DNA from 3 places in the Butyricimonas sp. Marseille-P2440 genome. Region 2 is predicted to be linked to each of the others. Evidence: riboswitches for the same ligand, from Rfam matches in the RefSeq annotation. Region 2 holds a riboswitch; each other region holds the start of a gene.
The links. A riboswitch is a leader RNA that binds a small molecule or an ion and turns the genes downstream of it on or off. The one in region 2 is predicted to bind cobalamin.
Positions count from the first base shown of each region.

Region 1: another riboswitch for cobalamin. It lies ahead of BN8899_RS06410 (TonB-dependent receptor); the one in region 2 lies ahead of BN8899_RS17165 (TonB-dependent receptor).
Region 3: another riboswitch for cobalamin. It lies ahead of BN8899_RS06425 (TonB-dependent receptor); the one in region 2 lies ahead of BN8899_RS17165 (TonB-dependent receptor).

Region 1 is NZ_LT594609.1:75,071-78,361, forward strand. It holds gene BN8899_RS06410 (TonB-dependent receptor) at 1-1,740, opposite strand, end outside; cobalamin riboswitch at 1,846-2,047, opposite strand; gene BN8899_RS06415 (PepSY domain-containing protein) at 2,222-3,291, opposite strand, start outside.
Region 2 is NZ_LT594610.1:1,455,586-1,458,876, reverse strand. It holds gene guaA (glutamine-hydrolyzing GMP synthase) at 1-1,330, shown strand, start outside; cobalamin riboswitch at 1,503-1,705, shown strand; gene BN8899_RS17165 (TonB-dependent receptor) at 1,828-3,291, shown strand, end outside.
Region 3 is NZ_LT594609.1:80,310-83,600, forward strand. It holds gene BN8899_RS06420 (TonB-dependent receptor) at 1-998, opposite strand, end outside; cobalamin riboswitch at 1,106-1,307, opposite strand; cobalamin riboswitch at 1,437-1,645, shown strand; gene BN8899_RS06425 (TonB-dependent receptor) at 1,701-3,291, shown strand, end outside.

The DNA.
Region 1 (3,291 bases), on a different contig from region 2:
TCTCGTTGGTTTAAACACCTCTCCGCCATCCGTATCCGGATTATACGCCTTACCATTACGATCGAGATAAATCGTATTCGGGTTATAAATTGTCGTATTCGGAGTAAAATATGACGCCATAGAAGCATAGAACGAAAGTTGAGGCATGGGAATATATACCGCTCCGGCACGATACGTGAAAGCGGAAGTGCTTACCTTCTGCCATTCGGAACGATTCTCTTTATCGTAATGCCGCTCTTTATCGGTAGGGGTTGCCGTGGCACTCTGGCGACGGAAGAAATCCATACGTCCGGCAAGCATTACTTTCCACTTCTCGTTCAACTCAATCACGTCATGGATATAAAATCCGTTCGTATAATCCTTACGCATGGTAACAGCAGAAACACGATTTTCCCACCACCCTTGTACCAAGTGTGGATCAACAACTGTTAATTTAGCTTTTACTCCGGGACCAATATTATCATTTTCCTTTTCTGTCCAACCGTTATATTGCAAATAATCAAACAAATCAAACGACCAACCTACTGTATAGTGGTGGGTCAAACTACCAGTTTCGAGATCTCCAGTTAACTCCAACGTATTATTCCACGTATCATGCCGCGGGTAAAAACCTAACGGGTATGACCGCTGCAAAGAATCGAGGCAAACATATGTTGGGGTCAACGCACCTCCATTTTTCTTATAATAAACGTAATTATAACCATCTCTTGGAGTTTTTGAAGTCAGGTAACTGATACCTTCCACGGTACAATAACGCATAAAACTATGGTCAAAGGCAAAACGCTCTTTCAGTTTCAAACTCTTGGAGAAACTATATACATATTGAAAATCGATATTCCAATTCTTGCGATTCATAAAATCATTCGCGTGATCCCCATAAGTCTGGTCATAATCGGCAAAAGGATTTAAATCCCCTTTCTTCAACACGAGTTCATTTGTCTCCACATCAAACATATCCCCGGGCATATAAGGAGCCGATCCGATTTCCGTCGTGTAATCGTCATCGCAAAAACCGAAACGCATATCAATCCGGCTTTTCCCGAGAGTAGCCCCCAATGCAGCCAAACCGGAAAAGCGATTGGATGTCACATCCCGATACCCATCCCCGTGGGAGTAATGCAAATTTGCCCGGTATTCAATAGGTCCGACCAATTTGCCCCCGAATCCCATGGTTGCCCGTTTCTCATTCCAACTCCCGTAACTGATACGGGCATTTGCCGTGAAATCAGGAGTCACCTTCTTGCGAACGATATTGATTATTCCCCCCATGGCAGAATGTCCGCCCAGAATGGATGCCGCACCCTTAATTACCTCGATTCTTTCCACTGAAGCCAAATCTCCAAACGGTGCCGTGTTCATGATAGCCCGGTCATCGCGTATTCCATCGATCATCACCAATGCCTGCCGTCCCCCGCGTACAGAATAAGCCTTAAAAGGACCAAGTTGATTAGAAATCGTTACTCCCGGCAAAAAACGTACTGCATCCTCTAAGTTTACCATTCCTTTGCGTTCGATCACCGCCCCCGGCAAAGAAGTTACTGTCATGGGTACATAACGTAAAGGCACATTCAGGTTTAATAGCTGAACCCGATTCGTCTTTTTAGTTTTCACCACGTTTACCTCATCAATCTGGAAAATGGTATCCGTGATACTTTTCTTTTTCCGCTTGTCTTTGTCCTCCGCAAAAAGAGAACCAATACACATCATCAGCAATAATGCCAATACAACAACTTTTTTCATACAACTATATATTAATAATGAATAAAGCATTATTAACATAGTCTTCTGGGCAATATGAGTTTCAAGGTAAAATTGTATTTTCCCTCTCGCTTTTTTTCCCGAAAGCTATGGTTTATCTTGTTCGGCAGGTCTTCTGACTTGTTCCGGATTTTGTTGCCTTCCCGGTTGTAACACCAGTGACATTTGAAGTACAAAATCCTTTTAAAGGAACTTACAGCTGCGGGTACAGTTCCGGATTCTCACCGGATTCCCTATTAAGCATCACCTCCACGAGAGAAGGTGTAACACCAAAACAGGGGCAAAAGTAATACAATTTTCTTATTTTATAATTTCCAGACCTATTTTTTCCGTTCCTCCGGACAAAATCTTCATTTATTATTCTAAACGAAATGAAGAATCTCAAACACAGGAACTTCTGGCAAGAGATTCTTCACGATATTCCGGCTGACGGAAGAAATGATCAAAACTCCTTCACTCTACTTTAACCTTTACATTTCCGGGGTCTTCTTATCAATCGGATAATGTATTTCACGGACAACACGATCCCGGATAGAGATACAAACGCACATCCCAGCAACAACATCCACATGACCACTGTCCACAACACGGGACGATCCAACAAGAACTTAAAATCCAGCCGGTGCAATCCCCGGAAAGCCCATCTTCGCCATCTGCCATTGTCATCATAATGCTGCGGGTTTTCAGATTCGAGATTAAAATAGTAAACATCATTATTTTCCGTTTCCATCGTTACTTTGTATGCCGGAAGGGGTAATCTCCCTTTCCGCCGGGAAATATAATAATTGTCATACTCTTCCATCCTGCTAATCGTGTATTGAACCGTATCTCCAGCTAATTTCTTGGCAGCAGCATACACCATTTCCTCTGTTATACGGAACGGACACACAGAATCTGCAGAAGCGTCCAGCGTATAAATCTCATCCACGGTACGCACCTTGTAAAGCGGGATATCCTGATAGTTTCCCCACGATATCTCTTTCACCTCTCCGTGTTCCTTGGCAATCGAAGCTATTGCCGCCCGGTAGTCCAACTGATAAGCTTCAGCGGGCAAAGCACCCCGGTCAGATACCTGGGGACGGGATGCCATGTCTTTTCCCTTCTGCTGTTTAAACAAACTTGAAAAGGTCGACGACATCGGCGCCCAAGCGCTGAAAAGCCAAGTAAACAAGAAAATACCGAAAAAGAACCCCGTAATGTGATGCCAGCGAAACCATTGCTTTTTGTACGGGGAACGTAACAGCCCTTTGCGCCGGTTCAACCAGTAAGCCCGGACACCAAGGAAAGCACCGGCAACGCACATAATCATGCTTACCAACGTGCTCCAGTAGAGCAAAGCATTCCACGACTGCATATCTTGCCGAATAGAAGTAATATACAACCAATGCGGAATCGCCCCGATCCATGCCCAGAAACGTTGCTCACGGGAAGAAAAATGAAGAATATCGCCCGTACGGGATGACACATACAAGCGATAATGCTCCGGTCCATCATAATAAAAAGCATAAACGGGCAAATCCCGCTTCAATTGTC
Region 2 (3,291 bases):
TTCCATCAAGGGAAAATTACCTTTGTTGGGAGTATGTTACGGGGCACAATATCTGGCTCATTATTTCGGGGGGGAAGTGAAGGCTTCCAACAAGAGAGAGTACGGTAGGGCAAATTTGTCCTTCGTGGATAACGGTTGTCCGCTTTTCAAGCATATCAGCCAACATTCACAGGTATGGATGTCGCACGGGGATACGATTGAAACATTGCCGTCACATTATACCGTTGTTGCCAGTACGGCTGACGTGGAGAATGCCGCCTATCGGATCGAGGGTGAGGAAACGTACGGTATCCAGTTCCACCCGGAAGTATATCATAGCACGGAAGGAACCGAATTATTAAAGAATTTCGTGGTTGACATTTGTGGTTGCAAACAGGACTGGACTCCTGATTCTTTTATCGAGACCACGGTTGCCGAATTGAAAGCAAAATTAGGCGAAGACCGTGTAATCTTAGGTTTGTCGGGGGGAGTAGATTCCACTGTGGCTGCTATGTTATTGCACCGGGCTATCGGTAGGAATCTGACTTGTATATTTGTCGATAACGGGTTGCTCAGGAAAGATGAATTTTCTTCCGTGATGGAGAACTACAAGGAGTTAGGCTTGAATGTCGTTGGCGTGGATGCCGGGGATCTTTTCCTTTCCCGTCTTGCCGGAATAGAGGAGCCCGAGAAGAAACGCAAGATTATCGGGGCTACTTTTGTGGACGTGTTTGACAAGGAATCACACAAGATAGAAGATGCCAAATGGTTGGGACAGGGAACAATTTACCCGGACGTGATTGAATCATCGTCGGTAAACGGTCCGTCGCAAACCATTAAATCGCACCATAACGTGGGCGGTCTTCCCGATTACATGAAATTGAAGATTGTAGAGCCTTTACGTCTGTTATTCAAGGATGAAGTCCGTCGGGTGGGCAAGAGCCTCGGGTTAGCGGATAAATTCCTGAAACGCCATCCTTTCCCGGGTCCCGGGCTTGCTATCCGTATCTTGGGCGAGATCACGAAAGAAAAGGTGAGATTGTTACAGGAAGCCGATCATATTTACATATCTATGCTTCAGGAAGAGGGATTGTACGACAAAGTATGGCAAGCGGGTACAATCTTATTACCGGTCAAGAGTGTCGGCGTGATGGGAGATGAACGTACTTACGAGAGCGTCGTTGCCCTGCGTGCCGTGGAATCAACGGACGGAATGACTGCCGACTGGTGTCATTTACCTTACGAATTCTTGGCAAAAGTATCTAACAAGATTATCAATAACGTGCGGGGAATCAACCGTGTTGTTTACGACATCAGTTCCAAACCGCCAGCCACCATCGAGTGGGAATAATTCGTTAAAAATAAATAAAATCCCCTTGAATTTCAGTCAGATAATTCAGGGGGATTATTTTGTTCTGATCAATTTTATAGGGATAAGCGATAAATTTATTGTTGTTGTAAAATTAAATATTGAAAATAAATTCTTTTTCCTTTTTTTATTTGATTGTATTGCTTTTATTATATATTTTTGCAGCGATTTTGGTGTCACACCTTGTTTCAAGCGTGTGGTGAAAAGGGAATCAAGTGAGAATCTTGAACAGACCCGCTGCTGTAAGCTCTACTAAAATCTTTGAACACGACTCAAATCCACTGTTTCAACATGAAATGGGAAGGGCGTTTAAAGATGGAGTAAGTCAGAAGACCTGCCAATATCGTTGATCTAAAGCTTTCTGGGACTAGAGCTTGGATGCAGGTATTTTTTATCATATTTTTGTTGTAATAGATAATTGTAGGTATTTGTATCTATTCGAGTACTGGGGAGCTGTTGTATTTTTATAACGGCTAAAGATGAAACTAATAGTATTAGGAGTACTGATTTCGTCATGTTTTGTTGCCCCTTGTTTTTCGAGTGCGCAGCAAGTGGATTCAACCAAGACGTACCGTATTAACGAGGTGGAAGTGTCTGCTCCGAGGGTGCGCAAAGAAGTGATACCGGTGCAGGTCATGGAGGGAAAAGCGTTGGAAAAATTAAGCGTTCACTCGGTGGCGGATGCGTTGCGTTATTTTTCCGGGGTACAAATCAAGGATTACGGAGGAATAGGAGGTTTGAAAACCGTGAATATTCGGGCTATGGGTACGCAGCATGTAGGGGTGTTTTACGATGGGGTCGAGTTGGGAAACGCTCAAAACGGTACGGTGGACCTCGGGCGTTTTTCCTTGGACAACATGGAAGCGATAACTCTTTACAACGGACAGCGGAGCGCAATATTCCAACCGGCAAAAGATTTCGGTTCTGCCGGTTCCATATATATGACGAGTCGGGTACCTCGATTTGCGAAGGGTGAGAAACATCATGCCAAGTTTACATTCAAGACCGGATCTTTCGGTGTAGCAAATCCCTCGTTCTTGTGGGAACATCGTTTAGGGAAAAAGGTGGACGGGGCTTTGAGTGCGGAATATATGTACACGACAGGGAAATACAAGTTCTCGTATAAAAAGAAAAACGGGTACGACACGACAGAGGTGCGCCGGAACGGGGATGTGAATGCTTTGCGCGTGGAATACGGTTTGTTCGGGAAGGTAAACAACGGAGACTGGAAGGCAAAAGCTTATTTTTACGATTCGGAGCGAGGGTATCCGGGGGCTTCGGTGCGGGAGGAACCCGGTAAATTCAAGCATCAAGACCGGCAATGGGATTCCAATTTCTTCTTGCAAGGTACTTTCCAAAAACACTTCAATTTTTATAGCCTGCTCGTGAATGGCAAGTATGCATACGATTATTTGCATTATTTATCCGATCCGCGGTTAGATGTGAGCACGATGTATGTGAACAATCATTTCCGGCAGCATGAAGTCTATTTTTCCGTTGCCAATATGTTCACGATATTCCCGTTTTGGAACGTGAATCTTTCCGTGGATTTCCAATGGAATAAGTTGAACGCAGATCTGGTGAATTTTGTCTATCCCAAGCGTTTCACGACTTTGGTTGCTGCTGCTACAACCTTGCATTTTGAACGCTTCAAGTTGCAGGCGAGCGTGTTGGGAACTTTCGTACACGAGCGCACGAAGGTGGAGAATGGGGCGGCAGATGACGTACAGGAATACACCCCAACGGTGGTTGCCTCTTGGCAACCGTTTCGTGCCGATAATTTTAACGTGAGAGCATTTTATAAACGTGTATTCCGGATGCCGACATTGAATGACTTGTATTATACTTTTATCGGGAATATTTACTTGGATCCGGAATACACGAACCAATATAATGTAGGGGTGACGTATGCCTATATGCCGGAAAATAGATGGTTGGAGCGT
Region 3 (3,291 bases), on a different contig from region 2:
CCGGCTCCTGAAGTACGGTGATAACTATGATCAAAGGCAAATACTTCTTTCAACTTCAAACTATTCGAGAAGGAATACACGTAACTAAGTTTGAAATTATAACCCTTACGGCTGTGAGAATCGTTGGCAAAGTCGTTGTACGTTTGTCCCATGTCGGCAGTCGGGTGTTTATCACCTTTCTTGAGTACGACTTTCTCATTTTCCAAATCCAGCATATCCCCCGGCATATAAGGTGCGGCACCCAGCTCAACAGTATAATGGTCGTTCTCAAAACCGAAAGTAAAATCTACCCGGCTTTTGCCTAACGTGGCACCCAACGCCGCCATTCCGGACAAACGCTCTGGTGACATACGCCGCCATCCCCCGTGAGTAGCGTAGTGCAAGTTTGCCAAGTATTCCACGGGACCGATCAACTTACCGCCGAACCCAAGACTAACCTTCTTCACGTCCCAACGCCCATAACTGAACCGGGCGTCCGCAGAAAACTGGGGAGAAACCTTTTTGCGCACGATATTAATCACGCCACCCATCGCTCCATAACCGGCTAATATTGCCGCAGGACCCCGCAAAACCTCAATAGACTCCGCCGAGGCGAGGTCGCCCAAGGGGAAAGTATTGATACTCTGCCGGTCATCCCGGATACCGTCGATCATCAGTACTGCCGGCATATTAGATCCCCCGACATAAAATCGTTTCCACAAACCACCCTGATCAGCCATGCGCACCCCAGGCAAGAAGCGAACAGCATCCACCCACTCGGTAATTCCTTTACGTTCCAGCATTTCGGAAGGCATTTTAACCAAATTGATCGGGATAAATCGAAGGGGAACATTCAACCCCATCACATCCGCATGATTCTTTTTCCCCATCACCTCCACACTCTTGATCTCGAAAATAGAATCCGTGATACTTTTCTTTTTCCGTTTGTCATTCTCCTGAGCAAAGAGTGACCCGGCACACACAAATAGCATTAATGCTAATACTACAACTTTTTTCATACAACTATATATTAATAATGAATAAAGCATTATTAACATAGTCTTTAGGGCAACATGAGTTTCAAGGTAAAATTACATCTTTTCCCTCTCGCTTTTTTTCCCGAAAGCTATGGTCTATCTCGTTCGGCAGGTCTTCTGACTTGTTCCAGATTTTGTTGCCTTCCCGGTTGTAACACCAGTGACATTTGAAGTACAAAATCCTTTTAAAGGAACTTACAGCTGCGGGTACAGTTCCGGATTCTCACCGGATTCCCTATTAAGTATCACCTCCACGAGAGAAGGTGTAACACCAAAACAGGGGCAAAAGTAATATATTTTTCTATATTATACATTTTCTGACTTATTTTTTATTCTTCTGCAAGTCATGAACCATTGGGCAGGTTTACCTGTTGCTATAAATTTTTCTACATTAAATTGCATTTTTTACTTGAATCTGCCTACATTTGCGAAGTCTTTGGTGATGTGTTAATATTCAAATAACACACAAGAGGGAAGCCGGTTAGAATCCGGCACAGTGCCCGCTACTGTGATGCCCGTTTCTCCCACCGGGAGATTCTAAGAAAGATTCTTACACCACTGTCCCGAGGGACGGGAAGGTATTTTTCTTGGGCGTAGTCAGGAGACCTGCCAAAGCAAAAAAAAGATAATAGCGTATTCCCGGGGTCAGGAATACTATTACAAACTTTTTAAACTTAATCTTACATGAAGAAATTTGTAGCGCTAACTACATTATTCGTATTAGCTTTAGTGAGTGTTTCCTTCGCAGAAATCACCCTGAAAGGAAAAGTCACGGACGCCAAAACGGGAAAAGCCCTTGTCGGGGCAAATGTCCGTCTGGTCGGCACAAGCATTGGTACCGCCACGAACAACCGAGGTGAATTTACATTGAACCGCATCCCGGACGGGAGCTACACGCTCCGGGCGAGTTACTCGGGATACGAGGTAAGTTCCATGAAAATCAACAGCAGCAAGAGTGATATCATCTTCCGGTTGGAAGTTACTCCGATTAACCTCGATCAAGTAGTCGTTTCCGGTACGGGTACCCACCGGAAGCTGAAAGACTCCCCCGTTCCCGTGGAAGTCATGACCGCTTCAGATATCAAGAAAAGCGGCATCTCCACCATAGAGGATGCACTCGTGATGCTCAACCCTTCGTTCAGCTTCCGCCCGACAGCCATGGGGACTAACATGACACTCAACGGAATGAAAGGGGAATATATCCTCATCCTTGTCAACGGGAAAAAGATGATGGGGGACATCTCCGGGTATGTAGACCTCTCCCGTGTAGACATGGGTAAGGTGAAACGTATCGAGGTGCTCAAGGGAGCAGCCTCCTCTCTCTACGGTTCGGATGCCATCGCGGGGGTTATCAATATCATCACGGATCAACCACATGACGCCCTCAATATCGCCTCCACCACCCGCTTCGGGGGAAAAGGCAGCTTTATCGAGAATATAAATGCAGATATAAATACAGGCAAATTCTCGTCATCGACCTCTTACCAGAGAAGACAATCCAATGGCTGGAAGCTCAGCAATATCACGGAAGACAGTGTTTATACCCGCCGCCAGGTATCCGACAAATTTCATTCGGACATAGTGACCCAGCGTTTCGCTTACGACCCGTCGAAGAGTCTGAACCTATACGTGGAAGGAAATTATTTCACCAAAAAACTCGACCGCCCCGTCAACAAAGATGCCGATGACAAATCCGGCTTCGACTACAACATGGAATACGAGAACTACGGCATCGGGTTAGGAGGAAAATACCTGTTTGGGAACTCCGCGTACATCAGCCTTGACATCAACGCGAACAACTACGAATACTCGAAAGTATATACCCGTACCGTGATCGAGAAAAACGACACGACGGCTCTCGCCGGGGAAGACATTCTGACCAAACGGCAACGTTACCTAAGTGCCAACTTGAAAGGGGTATTTAAAGTCGGCAAATACAACAAATTTTCCGTGGGAACGGAGTACGTCAACGATTATCTCAAAAACCCCACAGATCTCACGGAAAGCAAAAATGCCTATACACTTGCCTTGTACGCCCAAGATGAAATACGCATTTTCAAGAAGTTGCAATTGGTACCCGGTTTCCGCTACCTATACCACGAAACATTTAAAAACAAAATCACACCCAAGCTAGCGGCGATGTACAGCCTCGGTGACTTCAACTTCCGGCTCTCCTATGCTGCTGGATTCAAGGCTCCCCTCCTGACTGACCTCTACTACTATAAAGAATCGGCTAAAAAAGGGAAACTGACCATCGTCATCGGAAATCCGGACT